Regions from separate parts of the Pseudomonas sp. B21-048 genome, predicted to be linked through region 1. Evidence: predicted binding sites of a transcription regulator. Region 1 holds the regulator's gene; each other region holds the start of a gene.
The links. Region 1 encodes FliA, which starts transcription of late flagellar genes. Its sites were predicted from a motif close to CTAAAGTTTNNNNNNNNNNNGCCGNTAA; they were not measured.
Positions count from the first base shown of each region.

Region 2: a site for FliA is predicted at 2,654-2,681, ahead of LOY56_RS20205 (methyl-accepting chemotaxis protein). Genes of this name have one in related genera too.
Region 3: a site for FliA is predicted at 1,330-1,357, ahead of motA (flagellar motor stator protein MotA). Genes of this name have one in related genera too.
Region 4: a site for FliA is predicted at 2,403-2,430, ahead of LOY56_RS00610 (methyl-accepting chemotaxis protein). Genes of this name have one in related genera too.

Region 1 covers NZ_CP087168.1:1,542,068-1,546,331, forward strand. Annotated here, with positions in the region: gene flhF (flagellar biosynthesis protein FlhF) at 1-664, shown strand, start outside; gene fleN (flagellar synthesis regulator FleN) at 781-1,611, shown strand; gene fliA (RNA polymerase sigma factor FliA) at 1,608-2,348, shown strand; gene LOY56_RS07055 (chemotaxis response regulator CheY) at 2,516-2,887, shown strand; gene LOY56_RS07060 (protein phosphatase CheZ) at 2,910-3,698, shown strand; gene LOY56_RS07065 (chemotaxis protein CheA) at 3,745-4,264, shown strand, end outside.
Region 2 covers NZ_CP087168.1:4,289,622-4,293,885, forward strand. Annotated here, with positions in the region: gene secA (preprotein translocase subunit SecA) at 1-242, opposite strand, end outside; gene LOY56_RS20195 (DUF721 domain-containing protein) at 549-1,004, shown strand; gene LOY56_RS20200 (DUF853 domain-containing protein) at 1,152-2,639, opposite strand; gene LOY56_RS20205 (methyl-accepting chemotaxis protein) at 2,814-4,264, shown strand, end outside.
Region 3 covers NZ_CP087168.1:537,453-541,716, forward strand. Annotated here, with positions in the region: partial or broken gene LOY56_RS02405 (HDOD domain-containing protein) at 1-1,260, opposite strand, end outside; gene motA (flagellar motor stator protein MotA) at 1,426-2,277, shown strand; gene motB (flagellar motor protein MotB) at 2,281-3,309, shown strand; gene rsgA (small ribosomal subunit biogenesis GTPase RsgA) at 3,410-4,264, opposite strand, start outside.
Region 4 covers NZ_CP087168.1:121,331-125,594, forward strand. Annotated here, with positions in the region: partial or broken gene LOY56_RS00595 (PepSY-associated TM helix domain-containing protein) at 1-1,014, opposite strand, end outside; partial or broken gene LOY56_RS00600 (secretin and TonB N-terminal domain-containing protein) at 1,176-1,773, opposite strand; partial or broken gene LOY56_RS00605 (hypothetical protein) at 1,867-2,343, opposite strand; gene LOY56_RS00610 (methyl-accepting chemotaxis protein) at 2,547-4,264, shown strand, end outside.

The sequences.
Region 1 (4,264 bases):
TGGCGTGATTGCCATGGTCGGCCCGGCGGGTATGGGCAAGACCACCACACTGGCCAAGCTCGCGGCCCGTTACGTGCTCAAGTACGGCGCGCAAAACATCGCGCTGGTCAGTATGGACAGCTATCGCATCGGTGCTCAGGAACAGCTCAAGACCCTGGGCCGCATCCTCAACGTGTCGGTCACCCACGTTGACCCGGGTCAATCGCTGGTGCAGGCGCTGGAACCCTTGCTGCGCAAACGCGTAGTGCTGATCGATACCGCCGGCCTGCAGGCCAGCGATCCGGCACTGCGCATGCAGCTCGAAAGCCTGGCCGGACGAGGGATCAAATCAAAAAATTATCTGGTCTTGGCAACCACTAGCCAAAAACAGGTTCTAACCGCCGCTTATCATAGTTACAAACGTTGCGGCCTTGCCGGCTGCATCCTGACTAAACTGGATGAAACGGCAAGCTTGGGCGAGGTGTTGAGCCTGGCCATCAGTCATGAATTGCCGGTGGCTTACCTGACCGATGGCCCGCGGATCCCGGATGATTTGCATCTGCCGCGTCGTCATCAGTTGGTCAGCCGCGCCGTTAGCGTGCAAATGCAGGAAGAACCCAGCGAAGAAGCCATGGCTGATATGTTCGCTGACCTTTACCACGGCCCGACCAAGCGGGTTGGCTGAGGTATTAATGAATAATTTTTGTACCTACATCGATGGTCTGCCACGCATTGTTCAGTTGGTGAGCGCGCAGCCAGTAATGTGGCCTCCGTCTAAGTAAGACAAGGTAAAGAAAGAACATGGGCAGCATGCATCCCGTACAGGTGATCGCGGTGACCGGCGGCAAAGGTGGCGTCGGGAAGACTAACGTGTCAGTGAACTTGTCCCTGGCTCTCGCTGAGCTCGGCCGGCGCGTCATGCTGCTGGATGCCGATCTGGGGCTGGCGAATGTCGACGTCCTGCTAGGGCTGACACCTAAACGCACACTGGCCGACGTGATCGAAGGCCGCTGTGAGCTGCGCGACGTGCTGTTGCAAGGGCCTGGCGGTATCCGCATCGTCCCCGCCGCGTCCGGCACCCAGAGCATGGTTCATTTGAGCCCGGCGCAGCATGCCGGCCTGATCCAGGCCTTCAGCGACATCGGCGACAATCTCGACGTATTGGTGATCGACACCGCCGCGGGTATTGGTGACTCAGTGGTCAGTTTCGTTCGCGCAGCGCAAGAAGTCTTGCTGGTGGTGTGCGACGAACCGACCTCGATCACTGACGCCTACGCACTGATCAAACTGCTTAACCGCGACTACGGCATGAATCGTTTCCGCGTCCTGGCCAACATGGCGCAGAGCCCGCAGGAAGGCCGCAACCTGTTCGCCAAGTTGACCAAGGTCACGGATCGCTTCCTCGACGTCGCCTTGCAATATGTTGGCGCGGTGCCTTACGACGAAAGCGTGCGCAAGGCCGTGCAGAAGCAGCGGGCCGTTTACGAAGCCTTTCCACGTTCCAAGTGCGCCCTGGCGTTCAAGGCCATTGCGCAGAAAGTCGATACCTGGCCGCTGCCGGCCAACCCGCGTGGGCATCTGGAATTTTTCGTCGAGCGCCTCGTGCAACAAACGGCAGGACCCGTGCTATGACAGCCAGCGGTTACAACCTCTACAAGAGTTCGGCGCGTGACGCGCAGTACGAGCTGATCGAGCGTTACGCGCCACTGGTCAAACGCATTGCCTACCACTTGCTGGCGCGTTTGCCCGCCAGCGTCCAGGTCGAAGATCTGATCCAGGCCGGGATGATCGGCCTGCTTGAAGTATCCACCAAATATGACGCCAGCAAAGGCGCGAGTTTCGAAACGTACGCGGGCATTCGAATCCGCGGCGCGATGCTCGATGAAGTGCGCAAGGGGGACTGGGCGCCACGTTCGGTTCACCGCAATACCCGCATGGTCAGCGACGCGATTCGCTCGATTGAAGCTAAAACCGGCCGTGACGCTAAAGATCACGAGGTTGCGGCCGAACTCCAATTGAGTCTCGACGATTATTACGGGATTTTGAACGACACCCTGGGCAGCCGGTTATTCAGTTTCGACGATCTGTTGCAGGACGGCGAACATGAAGGGCTGCATGAGGATGGCGCCAGTGCTCATATCGAGCCGTCACGCGATCTGGAAGATGAACGCTTCCAGGCGGCGCTGGCGGACGCGATTGCCAATTTGCCGGAGCGTGAGCGACTGGTGTTGGCGCTGTACTACGACGAAGAGTTGAATCTCAAGGAAATCGGTGAGGTCCTGGGGGTCAGCGAATCGCGGGTCAGCCAGTTACACAGCCAGTGCGCGGCCCGTTTGCGGGGGCGTTTGGGGGAGTGGCGAGCGCGCTGAAGGCAGTGTGGGGACACTGCGAATGGAGCGGGTGTGGTGTTGAACCGCGCCGGTCTCGATCTGTTGTGCTCCAGACAGTCATTGAGTGCTTTGCCGGATTGATTGAAATGGCGCGTCCAGGTGCTGGGCGCGTTTAAGACTGCTTGGAGGTCGAATTGGACAAGAACATGAAAATCCTCATCGTGGATGACTTCTCAACGATGCGGCGGATCATAAAAAACCTGTTGCGTGACCTTGGGTTCACCAACACGGTCGAGGCTGACGATGGCATCACTGCCATTCCGGTTCTCAACAGCGGCAGCATCGACTTTCTGGTAACGGACTGGAACATGCCTGGCATGACCGGTATCGATCTGCTGCGTCACGTGCGCGCCGATGAAAAGCTCAAGCACCTGCCGGTGCTGATGGTGACCGCTGAAGCCAAGCGCGAGCAAATTATCGAGGCGGCCCAGGCCGGTGTTAACGGCTATGTGGTCAAACCCTTCACAGCCCAGGCGTTGAAAGAAAAAATCGAGAAGATTTTCGAACGCATCGGTTGATGTACTGCGCCACGGGGGAGCTATGGAGCAAAACGAATCTTCACAGGGCGATTTTGAGTCGACCCTGAAAAAACACGCGGTCGAACTGGTCGAGAGCCTTGAAAAAGGCAGGTTCGGCGACGCTGTGCAACTGATCCATGAGCTCAACCAGACCCGTGACCGCGGCCTGTACCAGGAAGTGGGCAAGCTCACTCGCGAGCTGCATAGCGCGATCGTCAATTTTCAGATTGACCCGCACATGCCGCAAGCCGAGGAAGTGTCTCAGATCACGGATGCCACTGAGCGCCTGGGTTATGTGGTCAAGCTGACCGAGGCCGCGGCCAACCGCACCATGGACCTGGTGGAAAACGCCACGCCGCTGATCAACAGCCTGAGCGATGAAGCTCAGGCGCTGAGCACGGATTGGGGACGGTTCATGCGTCGCGAAGTCGGGGCTGAAGAGTTCCGTGAACTGGCCAGGCGGGTCGATGGTTTCCTGACCCGCAGCAGTGAAGACAACCGCATCGTGTCGAGCAACCTCAACGACATTCTGCTGGCTCAGGATTACCAGGACCTCACCGGTCAGGTGATCAAGCGCGTGACCCAATTGGTCACCGAAGTTGAAAGCAATCTGCTCAAGCTCGTGCTCATGGCCAGCCATGTCGACCGCTTTGCGGGTATCGAACATGACCATGAAGCGATGCTGGCTGAAAAAGATCCACAAAAACATCTCTCTCAGGGTGAAGGTCCGCAGATTCATGCCGATAAAAGAGAAGACGTTGTGTCCGGTCAGGACGATGTGGACGATTTGCTATCCAGCCTAGGTTTTTAGAGTTCTAGGTTTTTTAGGTTTTTAGACCTGTAGGAGCACCCCCTTAATGAGCTTCGGCGCCGATGAAGAGATCCTTCAGGATTTCCTGGTTGAGGCCGGCGAGATTCTAGAGCAACTGTCCGAACAGCTGGTCGAGCTTGAAAGCCGACCGGATGATGCGGATTTGCTCAATGCAATTTTTCGCGGTTTTCACACTGTAAAAGGGGGCGCCGGCTTCCTCCAGCTCAACGAGCTGGTGGAGTGCTGTCACATCGCCGAGAACGTGTTCGACATCCTGCGCAAGGGTGAGCGTCGCGTTGACTCGGAACTGATGGACGTGGTTCTCGAAGCACTGGACGCGGTGAACAGCATGTTCAGCGAAGTCCGCGAACGCAGCCCGATCACGGCTGCCACGCCTGAATTACTGGCTGCTCTGGCTCGTCTGGCCGAGCCGCAAACCGCCGATGAAGCGGCACCCGTCGCTGAAGTGGTGCAAGAGCCTGCCGCTGAAAGCGAATCAGGTGACGTCACCGATAACGAATTCGAACAACTGCTGGACTCGCTGAATGCCGTCAAGGCCCAGGCCG
Region 2 (4,264 bases), 2.7 Mb from region 1:
ATACCCATGACGCGCTTGCCGGCTTCGCGGGCGACCGCAAAGGCTTCGGGCAGCAGCTTGTCGAGGGTTTCCCCTTTGGCGAGGCGGGCCTTGAACTCGTCGGTCTTGGCACGCAATTGATCGTCCGAAAGGGCCACCATTTGCTCTTCGAAGGCATTGACGAGCTGCACCGTCTTGAGCATGCGTTTGACTTCACGCTCGTTCTTGCTTCCAAAAAGTTTCTTTAACAAAGGCGCAAACATATCGGCAGGATCTTCCACACTAAAGGGATGGAGGGCGGCCCCGAGAGTCGCCCGTGCAGCCCTATGGCCGCATGCGAACGAGCATTCTACCCGGAAACGATGGTGAGGAAAGTGGCGTTATTCCACGATGCATGCACTGCGTTGTAACGGGGCTCACTTAAAATAAGGGCATTTTGCTGAACTTCAACCCATCGAGGGCACAAGTTACTTGTTGATTTAATGGGTAAAACGCTCGCAAAGCAATGGGTCGGGGGCAGCGGGTGCTTTCTGTTACCATGGCCGCTCTGTTACTTCAGGTGTCTGATCATGGCATTTCGCCCTCTCACGGCCAGAGCACCCGCCGTTCTGCTTCGCGAAGCCAAACCGCTGAAAGCCATTTTTGGCCACGCTCAACGCCTGGGTCATTTACAACGTCTGGTGGAAAGTCAGTTGCAGCCGGCTGCCCGCGAACACTGCCATGTAGCGTCGTGGCGCGAAGGCAGTTTATTGCTGATCGTCACCGACGGCCACTGGGCCACCCGCCTGCGTTATCAGCAAAAGCGTCTGCAACGGCAGTTACAGCTATTCGACGAGTTCGCCAGCCTGACGCGGATCCTGTTCAAGGTTCAGCCGCCTACCGTTCAGCAAGGAGCTGCCGGGCATACGATAAATTTGTCGACTGATGCGGCGGCAACCATTCAGGCGACGGCTGACGGGATTACCGACCCGAACCTGCGGGCAGCCCTCGAACGCCTGGCGGCGCACGCCAAACCCAAGGTGTGACATAGAACCCATGTGGGAGCTGGCCTGTGGCGAGGGAGCTTGCTCCCGCCGGGCTGCGAAGCGGCCCCAAAATGGGACGGCTTCGCAGTCCAACGGGAGCAAGCTCCCTCGCCACAAGCCAGCCCCCACATTTTGATTGCCCACTGGCTATCGGCGTTTGCTGCCACCGAGCAATGACCCCATCAACCCGCGCACCAATTGTCGGCCCAATTGATTCGCCGCTTGTCGCATCGCCGATTTCAGCGCCTGGCCTGCCGCCGTGCCGAGGAATTCCCCGGCCTGTTCGGTGAAACTCGGCTCTTGAGGTGCAGGTTTGCCCGGCGCGACTTCAGGATCTGGCGCCAGTCCTTTACGCCCCATCAGCACTTCATAAGCCGATTCGCGATCGACCGGTTTGTCGTAACGCCCCTTGAACGGCGAACCGGCGATCAGCACGGTGCGTTCGGTCTCGGTCAGCGGCCCGATCCGCGATTGCGGCGGCGCAACCAATACACGCTGGACCATCCCCGGCGTGCCCTTGTCTTGCAGGGTGCCGACCAGCGCCTCGCCGATCCCCAACTCCGTCAACACCGACAAGGCGTCAAACGCCGGGTTCGGCCGGAAACCTTCGGCCACCGCGCGCAGGGATTTCTGCTCTTTGGCGGTGAATGCACGCAAACCATGCTGAATACGCAGGCCCAGCTGAGCCAACACATCATCCGGCAAATCGCCCGGTGATTGAGTGACGAAATACACCCCCACACCTTTCGAGCGAATCAGTCGCACCACTTGTTCCAGACGCTCCTGCAAGGCCTTGGGCGTACCGGCGAACAACAAGTGCGCTTCGTCGAAAAATAGCGCCAGCAGCGGTTTCTCGGCATCGCCGCGCTCCGGCAGTTGCTCGAACAGTTCAGCCAGCAGCCACAGCAGGAACGTCGCATAGACCTTCGGCGCTTCGTGCACCAGACGGCTGGCGTCGAGCAAGTGAATACGCCCGCGACCATCCACGGCCGGTTGCAACATATCCTCCAGTTGCAGCGCCGGCTCGCCGAACAATGCTTCGGCGCCCTGCTGTTCCAGCGTCGCCAGACGGCGCAACAGCGCTTGACTGGAGCCGGTGGTCATCAACGCGGCGTCATCCCCCAATAATTCGGGGTTATCGCGCAGATGATTGAGCAGCGCTTTCAAATCCTTCAAATCCAGCAACAGCAGCCCTTCGCGATCGGCCACTTTGAACGCGGCATAGAGTGCCGACTGCTGACTGTCGGTCAGTTCCAGCAAGCTGCCGAGCAGCAGAGGCCCCATTTCGCTCAAGGTAGTGCGCAATGGATGACCAGATTGACCGTGAATGTCCCACAGAGTCACCGGATACGCCTGAGGCTTATGGTTCAGCCAGGGCATCCCGGCGATCCGCTCGGCGACCTTGCCTTGAGGGTTGCCGGCGGCACCCAGGCCGCACAGGTCGCCTTTGATGTCCGCCGCGAACACCGCCACGCCGGCATCGCTGAAGGCTTCGGCCAGGCGCTGCAAGGTGACGGTTTTACCGGTCCCGGTAGCCCCGGCGACCAGCCCGTGACGATTCGCCAGACGCATGGCCTGGGCAATGGACTGGCCCGCAAGGTCAGCGCCGATAACGAGTTGCGATGAGTCAGGCATTTTGTCACCCATGGTTAATCTTTGATCCTTCACGGCCGATATAAAAGACTGAAAAGCGTCGGTAGTTCCCCTAAGGAGAGGACGCAAATATCAGCTTGATTTCAACACTGCCCGTTCTGCGTGCCTTTATAAAAGCACGCCCTGAGTAATAAGACCTTAGCGGAACCCCAAGCCATGAACAAAAATCTGCGCTTCAGTCATAAAATCCTGCTGGCCGCCGCCCTCATCGTTATTGCTGCCTTCGCCTCGTTCACACTGTACAACGACTATTTACAGCGCAATGCCATCCGCGAGGATCTGGACAACTACCTCAATGAGATGGGCGACGTCACCGCCAACAACATTCAGACCTGGCTGACAGGTCGCATCCTGTTGATCGAGGGCCTCGCGCAGAACATTGCCATCAACCCCGAACACTCCAACGTCGCCAACCTGCTTGAACAGAAGGCTCTGGAGTCGACCTTCATGGCCAGGTACCTGGGCGATGCCAGCGGCACTTTCATCAACCGCCCGGACTCCAAGATGCCGGACGGCTACGACCCCAGAGTTCGCCCTTGGTACAAAGACGCGGTAAACAGCAATGGCTCGACGCTGACCGAACCTTACATAGATGCGGCGACCGGTCAGACCATCATCTCCATCGCCACTGCCTCGAAGAAAGCCGGGCAAAGCGTGGGGGTGGTAGGCGGTGATTTGAGCCTGCAAACCCTGATCGACACCCTGACCGCGCGTGACTTCGGCGGCATGGGCTATGCCTTCCTGGTCAGCGCCGACGGCAAGATTCTGGTCCATCCGGACAAATCCATGGTGATGAAGTCCCTCAGCGAGGCTTACCCGAAGAATACTCCACGCATCAGCGGCGGCATCAGTGAAGTCGAGGTCGACGGCAAGCCCCGTATCGTCACCTTCACCCCGATCAAAGGCCTGCCATCGGTGAGCTGGTACATCGGTCTGTCGGTGGATAAAGACAAAGCCTTCTCGATGCTCAGCGAATTCCGCGCCTCGGCGGTCGTCGCGACCGTGATTGCCGTGGCGATCATCATCGCCCTGCTGGGAATGCTGATCCGCATCCTGATCCAGCCGCTGCACATCATGACCCGCGCCATGGAAGATATCGCCGACGGTGAAGGCGACTTGACCAAGCGTCTGACCGTCCAGAATCAGGACGAATTCGGCATCCTTGGCACGGCGTTCAACCGCTTCGTGGAACGTATTCACACCTCGATCCGCGAAGTGTCCTCGGCCACCGGCCAAGTCAATGAAGTCGCCTTGCGGGTGGTCGCAGCGTCCAACTCATCGATGTTCAACTCCGACCAGCAAGCCTCGCGCACCAGCAGCGTGGCCGCGGCAATCAACCAGCTCGGTGCCGCCGCCCAGGAAATCGCCCGCAACGCCGCGCAAGCGTCGAATCAAGCCAGCGATGCTCGCAGCCTGGCCGAAGACGGCCAGCACGTGGTGGATCGCAGCATTGCCGCGATGAATCAGCTGTCGAGCATGCTCAGTACCTCGAGCACCAACATCGAATCGCTGAACAGCAAAACCGTGAACATCGGGCAGATTCTCGAAGTGATCACCAGCATCTCCCAGCAAACCAACCTGCTGGCGCTGAACGCGGCCATTGAAGC
Region 3 (4,264 bases), 1.0 Mb from region 1:
TGACTGACCACCAGATTCAGGCCGGCCACTTCCTTGGGCAACCCGGCAGTCTGGTGCGCGCGCAGATTAGCGTGCGTACGGTCAGCCATCAGAATCATCACCCGCCGCATGCCGCACGCCAACAGGGCGTCTCGGGCCGATGTGGTCAAGTGCATGGCATTGGTAAAAGGACTCGGCTCCACCAGCAACTCGGCGCATTGTTTGCGCCACTTCGCCAGGTCTTCGGCAGTGGGCGCCGGGGCTGGTAGGAAGCCGGCGTGAAGGCGGTTGGTCCCCGACGGCCAGATCAGCGCTTCGGCCGGGTGCCAGAGGTCTGGCATGGCGTGTTGGCGGGCACTGTTAGCGGCCTGTTGGTGCAATTGTTGCCGCACCTCATCCAGCGGAATTTGCAAGTAAAGGCTGGTCAGGTATTGCCAGCGTTCGCAATGGGGACTGTCCCAGGCTTGTTGTGCCGACAGTGCCAGACCATTGGCCAGCAGCACGGTATTGGCTGGCTGATTGAGCCAGCGGCGCAGCGTCGGGTCGTCATCGAGGCGATTCTGTTGGCGCAGCGGGTGCTCGCTGTCACGCGCGATGCGCAAGACTTTCACCAGTTCACGTTGCTCATTGAGCAGCAGCCGATAACCCTGTTGGACCCAGATCGGCAAACGCCAGGTGTCCACCAGCGTCAGACAGATTTCCAGCAGACGCACGCCGAACAATTGCGTTTCGACTCTGCGCGCCGACTCACCTTTATGGATGACCCGCAGCTCCCACTCTTCGAGCAACTGCGGATGGGTTAATGCCATGGGCCACAGTGGCGAAAGAAACAGCAGGCTGCCCCAGTGGATGTCTTGCCATAGCCGTGCCAGGCGACTGGCAAAAAAAACCGTTGGCCTGTTGCGTGGCGTGCTGGCTGATCAGCTGGAGCTGGCGCAGTGCAACGGGAATCTGTGATTGAGGTTCGGCCGGCAGGCGCTCGAGCAATTCTTCGGTGCGTTTCAAACCGAGGCGATTGATTGCCACCTCAAGGTTTTCAGCAGGCTCGGTCATGCTGCCATGGGTATGGCGGTTAGCTTCGCGAATCACGCTCAAGGCCAGAGCCGGGCTGTCCTGCATCAGTTCGGCGATGTCTCGCAGTGAGCTGCGGTTATCGCGGATGGTTTTGCTGACGCGGTCATGACTGGCTTGCGGAATCGGCAGGCGCACACCATCCAGAAGCTTGACCCAGCCTTCGAGCGTGGTTGGTCTTGGCGTTGGGACGTTCGTTTCGTTAGCCATGTCTGGACGCAATCATCGTCTGCATTACCTATCTCTGCGCGGGTCAAAATAGCTTTTCGCCTGAACTGGCTATAGTCTGGCGCAGTTTTGCCGATAAGGAGAAGAAGAGATTTTTTAACTTCCGAATATGACCTTGAACCCGACTCAGTAAGTGCTCTCCTACCTATGGCTAAAATTATCGGCATCATCGTCGTATTCGCGAGCGTGCTCGGCGGATACGTGCTTTCCCACGGCAAGATTGCCGCTCTCATCCAGCCTTTCGAGGTGATGATTATCGGGGGGGCGGCCCTTGGCGCATTTCTGCAGGCCAACCCTGGTTACATGACGATGCATGTGCTCAAGAAATCCTTGGGTATGTTCAGCTCGCGTTTCAACCACACCTTCTACCTGGAAGTGTTGGGCCTGATTTACGAGATCCTCAACAAGAGCCGCCGCGAAGGCATGATGGCGATCGAAGGCGACATCGAAGATGCCGCCGCGAGCCCGATCTTCGCCAAGTACCCGGCGGTGCTCAAAGACGAACGCATGACCGCGTTCATCTGCGATTACCTGCGCATCATGTCCTCCGGCAACATGGCTCCCCATGAGCTGGAAGGCCTGTTCGACATGGAGCTCTACAGCCTCAAGGAAGACCTGGAACACCCTGCCCACGCGGTGAACGGCATTGCCGACGCCATGCCCGGTTTCGGTATCGTCGCGGCGGTATTGGGCATCGTGGTGACCATGGCGTCCCTGGGTGAAGGTGATCAGAAATCCATCGGCCTGCACGTGGGTGCGGCCCTCGTCGGTACCTTCTTCGGTATTCTCGCGGCGTACGGCTTCTTCGGCCCATTGGCCACTTCCCTGGGCCACGATGCCAAGGAAGAACTGAACATCTACGAAGCCATCAAGGCTTCGCTGGTGGCTTCGGCTTCCGGGATGCCGCCGTCGCTGGCGGTGGAGTTCGGTCGCAAGGTTCTGTACCCGGCGCACCGTCCTAGCTTCGCTGAGCTGGAACAAGCGGTTCGCGGTCGCTAAGTCATGGAAAATAACCAGCCGATAATCATCAAGCGCGTCAAGCGCATCGCCGGCGGGCATCACGGAGGCGCCTGGAAAATCGCCTTCGCGGACTTCGCGACCGCGATGATGGCGTTCTTCCTGGTGTTGTGGCTGCTGTCCACCGCGACGCCGGAACAGAAGATTGCCATCGCCGGTTACTTCAAGGACCCGGTCGGGTTTTCCGAAAGCGGTACGCCGTACATCATCGACCTGGGGGGCACGCCGACCCTGGCGCCGGAGAGCACCCTCAACCCCGAGGTGAAATCTCAGCCGCAGCCAGACAAGGTGACCATCGACGCTGAGCAAGTTGAAGGCATGGCCGAGCAGGTCGAGAAGGAACGCCTCGAACTGTTGCTGCAAGAACTGCAGAACAAGGTCGAAGAGAACCCGCAGCTGAAGAAGTTCAAGGACCAGATTCTGTTCGAAATCACGCCGGACGGTTTGCGCATCCAGATCGTGGACGCCGAAAACCGGCCGATGTTTGACTCCGGCAGTGCGCGTCTGAAGCCGTATTTCGAAGACATCCTGCTGGCCATGGCCGACACCATCAAAGCGGTGCCGAACAAGATCAGCATCAGCGGCCATACCGATGCCAAGCCGTACTCGGGCACTGGCGACTTCGGTAACTGGGAACTCTCGGCCAATCGCGCCAACGCGGCTCGTCGTGCGTTGGTCGCGGGCAGTTATCCGGACGCTCAGGTCGCGCGGGTGGTCGGTTACGCCTCGTCGGCGCTGTTTGACCGTGAGAACCCGTTCAATCCGGTCAACCGCCGTATCGACATCGTGGTACTGACCAAGAAAGCCCAGAAGGCCATTGAAGGTTCGCAAGGTGCAGAGCCTGCGCCAGTGCCGAAGCAAGGGCAGGGTGGCCCGGGCGAAATGCCCGCGCCGCCAGTCGATCCGAATGCCTTGCCGGCGGATAAGGAGCCACTGCCGGCCCATGAGCTTCGGGAGCGGTTGAATCTGTTTGATAATCCGGCGCCGAAACCAGCGGAAGCGCCGAAGCAGTGATCCATGAAAAAGCCGACAGTGATGTCGGCTTTTTTGTGGCTTTTCTGTTTCTGCAGGTTGCTGATCATTTTCGTAGCATCACGAAAATGATCCAGGCTACCTAATAGCTGCTTTCCGGCAAGCTGGCGATGATCGACCGATAACTGTTCATCCGTTGCTGCTGCACGCGACCTTCTTCGAGGGCCTTGAGCAGCGCACATCCTGGCTCGCGGTCGTGCTTGCAATCGCGGAAACGGCAGGTGCCGATCAGGTCGTTGAACTCGATGAAACCGGCTTCGACGTCGGCACGGCTGACGTGACCCAGGCCGAACTCGCGGATACCCGGGGAGTCGATCAACTCACCGCCACCGGGGAAGTGGAACAACCGCGCGGTAGTCGTGGTGTGGGTGCCCTGGCCCGACAGCTCGGACAGCGGGCCGACGCGGGTGTCGACTTCCGGCAGCAGGCTGTTGACCAGCGACGACTTGCCGACACCGGACTGGCCGACGAATACGCTGATGTGCCCGTCCAGCTGCTTCTGCAACTGCTCCATGCCATTGCCGTGGTGGGCCGACACTTCCAGCACCGGGTAACCCAGCGTGCGGTAAACCGCCAGCAAGGCATTCAGTGCCGGGGCGTTCTGCTCGTCGATCAAGTCGAATTTGTTCAGCAGCAGCAACGGCCGAATACCGGCGTGTTCCGCAGCGACCAGATAACGATCGATCAGGTTGGCGTGAGGCTCGGGCAACGGGGCGAAGACGATAACGATCAAGTCGACGTTGGCCGCCACCGGCTTGAGCTGGCCACGGCTGTCGGGACGGCAGAGCTCGGTTTTACGCGGCAGTTGCGCCACGATCACGCCGATGCCCTGGTTGCCGGCACGCCACACAACCTGATCGCCGGTCACCAGCGCTGGCAGGTTGGCGCGCAAATGGCAGCGGAACACCTGGCCGGCCAATTCGCCATCGAGGGCCTC
Region 4 (4,264 bases), 1.4 Mb from region 1:
ATAAAAACGTTCTCCCAAGGTGCCTTGCCCGGCGATTTCCTGCTCCAGTAAACGCCCGTCCGTGCCATGGAAGAACAGCCAGGACTTTCCATGGGCCTCGGTATCATGTTGCCCAAACCCCGCCCCATAAAAGTTGTATTCAACGTTGTAATACAACTCCCCGATCGCCGCTGTCAGCCCCAGCCATTGCCCTTCCTGCTACGCACGTTCATAAGCCTGTTGATAACTCGGCCGCGTAACTCCCAGCTCCTCGGCAGGCATGCGTCCACGTGCTTCATAGACGCTCGGTTCGATTGGCGAAAACAATGAAACCGCAGGCTTGAAGACCTGGCTCGGCAGGTTCATGGCGACACTGCTGATAGCGATCGGCAGCAGCAATAACCAAAGCAACAAACCACCGGCCCGATGCAGGTCAAAATTCAGCCGGTAGGCATGCTCACCTTTGATCTTCCAAGCCATCGACCATTTCTTCCAGAATGGTTTCCCTCGTGGAAGCGTCAGCCAAAGGGCAATGAAACAGTCGATAACCCAGGCAATCGCGACCAGTCCCATTAACAACAAACCCCAGTTATTCGGTAGGACCAGGTTGTAGTGGAACTCAAGAATGAAAGGGATGAAGTTCTCCCGCTGAAAGCAGCATTCTCCCCAGAACCGCTGCCCTTTCTGCTCGCCATTGACCGGATCCAGATAGAACACCTGATTGAGTTCGGCAAAAGGTTTTCCGGTAGCAGGATCATTGCGTGGTACCGCCGCCAGCAATGCGGTATGACCCGGCTCTGACGGGTATTCCATGTACCAGACCTGCAGCCTCGGGTGCTCCGCTTGCAGCTTGTCGACCAAGGCACCAGGTGGCAAACGTTGACCTTCGGCAGACGCTGAATAAAACCCCGGATTGAGCCATCCGTCCAGTTCATGATTGAACGCCAAATTGCTGCCCGTCAGCCCCGCCATCAGCAGAAACAACGCAGTCGCCAAGCCAATGTAGCGATGAAGTAGAGCCAGAAATGCACGCATGGAGTTTTCCTGCAGAGACAACAAAGCCAGCGCCTGAATTCAGGTGCTGGCTTTGTCGTAATAACGAGTCGTTAGAACTGGTAGCGCACGGTAGCGGCGACGTTGCGCTCTTCACCCAGGTAGCAGAAGTTCAGGCTGGCACAGGAGGCCACGTAGGACTCGTTGGTCAATACGCCCGGGGTGTAGCGCATCGCCTGGGACACGGTTTGCGAGCCTTGGTCGTCCATTTGCTCGCGGGTCACCACGGACACGCTTTGCGAGGTTTCCAGCAGCGTGGTACTGGTCTTGGTGGCGATCTGGCTGTGCGTTGCGTGGTAACCCTCCATACTGCCCAGCGCATTGCCCAGGGCGAAGCCTTTGATGTCCGTAATAGGTAGTGCCAGGGCTTCGGTCTCAGCGACGGGCCGCAGCACATAGCTGCGGCCATCCTGGCTGACGGCCACAAGCCCTGTGCCGTTGAGCAAATGGCTCAACGCCTGATCCGCCGAATAGTCGCCCTGTAGCCCCGGTGACTGGAGGCCTTGAGTTTGAGCTGGAGTCGTCGACAGAGTGATGCCCACGCGCGAATGGGTTGAGCACATCGCTCAAGGGGCCGGCGGCAATGTTGTAGCGGTAGCTAACGGCTTCGCTGCCCTGTGCTGTCGGCAGCAGGCCGACACCCAATGCGGTCGAGAACAGCGTCGCGCGGACGGCGTGGCGCAAGACGCCTGATTCCGTGGCGAAATGGAGAGGATTCTTACTGATGGCGCGCGCAGTCATTGTAGGTTTCCGTAGGAAGTCGCTGAAGGCAGAGTTGAAGTGCTTACTGACTAAGCCGGACTCGTTCGGAAAACCCGCCAAAAATAATTCAGGCCTGTCGCTCCAGACCCACCAGCGAGTGCGATAGCGCAGTTGCACCTGCAGGGTGTGCGGCAGGATGGCCAGCAGTTTGTCGGTGTCGTCGAGATGGAAAACTCCGGACAGCCGCAAGTGGGCAATGTCCGCCGCGCAGGTCAGATAGCCGGGACGGTAACGCCCGACTTCATTAATGAAGTCCCCGAGGCGCATGTTACGGGTGACGATCAAGCCATCGACCCAGGCGCCGGTGTCCATGTCTTGAGGCGGTGCCACCTGTGTGCGACTTCGATTGATCAGATAGCTCTGCCCGGCCTGCACCTGAATCGGCAGGCCATCGGCGGCCCACTGCTGCCAGCCGATCGCATCCTTGCCCAGCCACGCCGCCGAACCCATCAGCAACGCGTCCGACAGCAGCTTCAACGCTTGGCGCCGCCCGAGTCCCTGCGCGCTGTTTTCCAAAGCGTTGAAAGCGACTTGAGCCCCAGGCACCGCGCTACTCGGGTTCTCTGGCACGCCGTTCGGCGGGTATCTGACGGTTTTCGTACAAACCCCTAAGATTTCTCCCACTCGTGCCGACAGACTGATGAGACATGCGTGCACCAAAGTAGAGCGGCTCCAGAATGCCGTCTGCGCTGTTACATGGAATGTTGCAACCCGGAACGCATCCCCACTTTTTGCATAAGAAGTCCTATGAAATGAATCTTAAGTTCAGCCATAAAATTCTGCTGGCCGCTTCAGGCGTCGTGGTGCTGGCTTTTGCGTTGTTCACTTTGTACAACGACTATCTGCAGCGAAACACCATTCGGCAAAACATCGAGTCTTCCGTGGAGCAAGCCGGCGATTTGACCGCCAGCAGCGTACAGAACTGGATGAGCGGCCGCGTTCTGGTTCTGGAAAACCTTGCGCAAAACGTTGCCCATCAAGGCACCCATGCCGATCTGCCGGGGCTGGTGGATCAACCCGCCCTCACCTCGAACTTTCAGTTCACTTACGTCGGGCAGGCCAATGGTGTGTTCACCCAGCGCCCTGACGCGAAGATGCCGGACGGTTACGATCCGCGTCAGCGCCCTTGGTACAAACAAGCCGTGGTCGCCGACAAGACCATGCTGACCCCGCCTTACATGGCCGCGGTCGGCGGGTTGGTGGTGACCATCGCCATGCCGGTGAAAAAGAGCGGCGAGCTGCTGGGCGTCGTCGGCGGCGACCTGAGTCTGGAAACCCTGGTGAAGATCATCAACTCGGTGGACTTCGGTGGCATCGGTCATGCGTTCCTCGTCAGCGCCGAGGGTCAAGTGATCGTCAGCCCGGACAAGGATCAGGTGATGAAGAACCTGAAAGACATCTATCCGGGGTCCAATGTCCGCATCGAAAAGGGGATTCAGGAAGTAGAACTGAACAAGCAGGACCGCATCCTCTCGTTCACCCCGGTGACGGGTTTGCCGAATGCCGAGTGGTATGTCGGTCTGTCGATCGACAAAGCCAAGGCCTACGCGCCGCTGAGCCAGTTCCGCACCTCGGCGCTGATCGCGATACTCATCGCCGTGACCACCATTGCGGTACTGCTGAGCCTGCTGATCAATGTGCTGATGCGTCCGCTGACTACGATGGGCCGTGCAATGCAGAACATCGCGCAGGGTGAGGGCGACCTGACCCGTCGCCTGGTCGTAGAAAGCAAAGATGAGTTCGGCGAGTTGGGCGGTTCCTTCAACCAGTTCGTGGAGCGGATTCACGCGTCGATTTGCGAAGTATCCTCGGCGACCCGTCAGGTTCATGACCTGTCACAACGGGTGATGGCATCGTCAAACGCTTCGATCCTTGGCTCCGACGAACAAAGCGCCCGCACCAACAGCGTGGCCGCGGCGATCAACCAATTGGGCGCTGCTACCCAGGAAATCGCCCGCAACGCCGCCGATGCTTCGCAACACGCCAGCGGCGCGAGCGAGCAGGCTGATGATGGTCGTCAGGTGGTGGAAAAAACCATTCTGGCCATGAATGAGCTGTCGCAGAAGATCAGCCTGTCTTGCACGCAGATCGAAACCCTGAACGCGAGCACCGACAACATCGGCCACATTCTCGATGTGATCAAAGGCATCTCCCAGCAGACCAATTTGCTGGCGCTCAATGCGGCCATCGAAGCGGCCCGTGCCGGTGAGGCGGGTCGTGGTTTTGCGGTAGTGGCGGACGAGGTGCGTAACCTGGCTCATCGCACCCAGGAGTCGGCGGAAGAAATCCACAAGATGATCAGTTCGCTGCAGATCGGTTCTCGCGAAGCGGTGACCACCATGAACGCCAGTCAGGTGTCCAGCGAGCAGAGCGTTGAAGTGGCGAACCAGGCCGGCCTGCGACTGGTCAGCGTGACCCAGCGCATCGGCGAAATCGACGGCATGAACCAATCGGTGGCCGCAGCGACTGA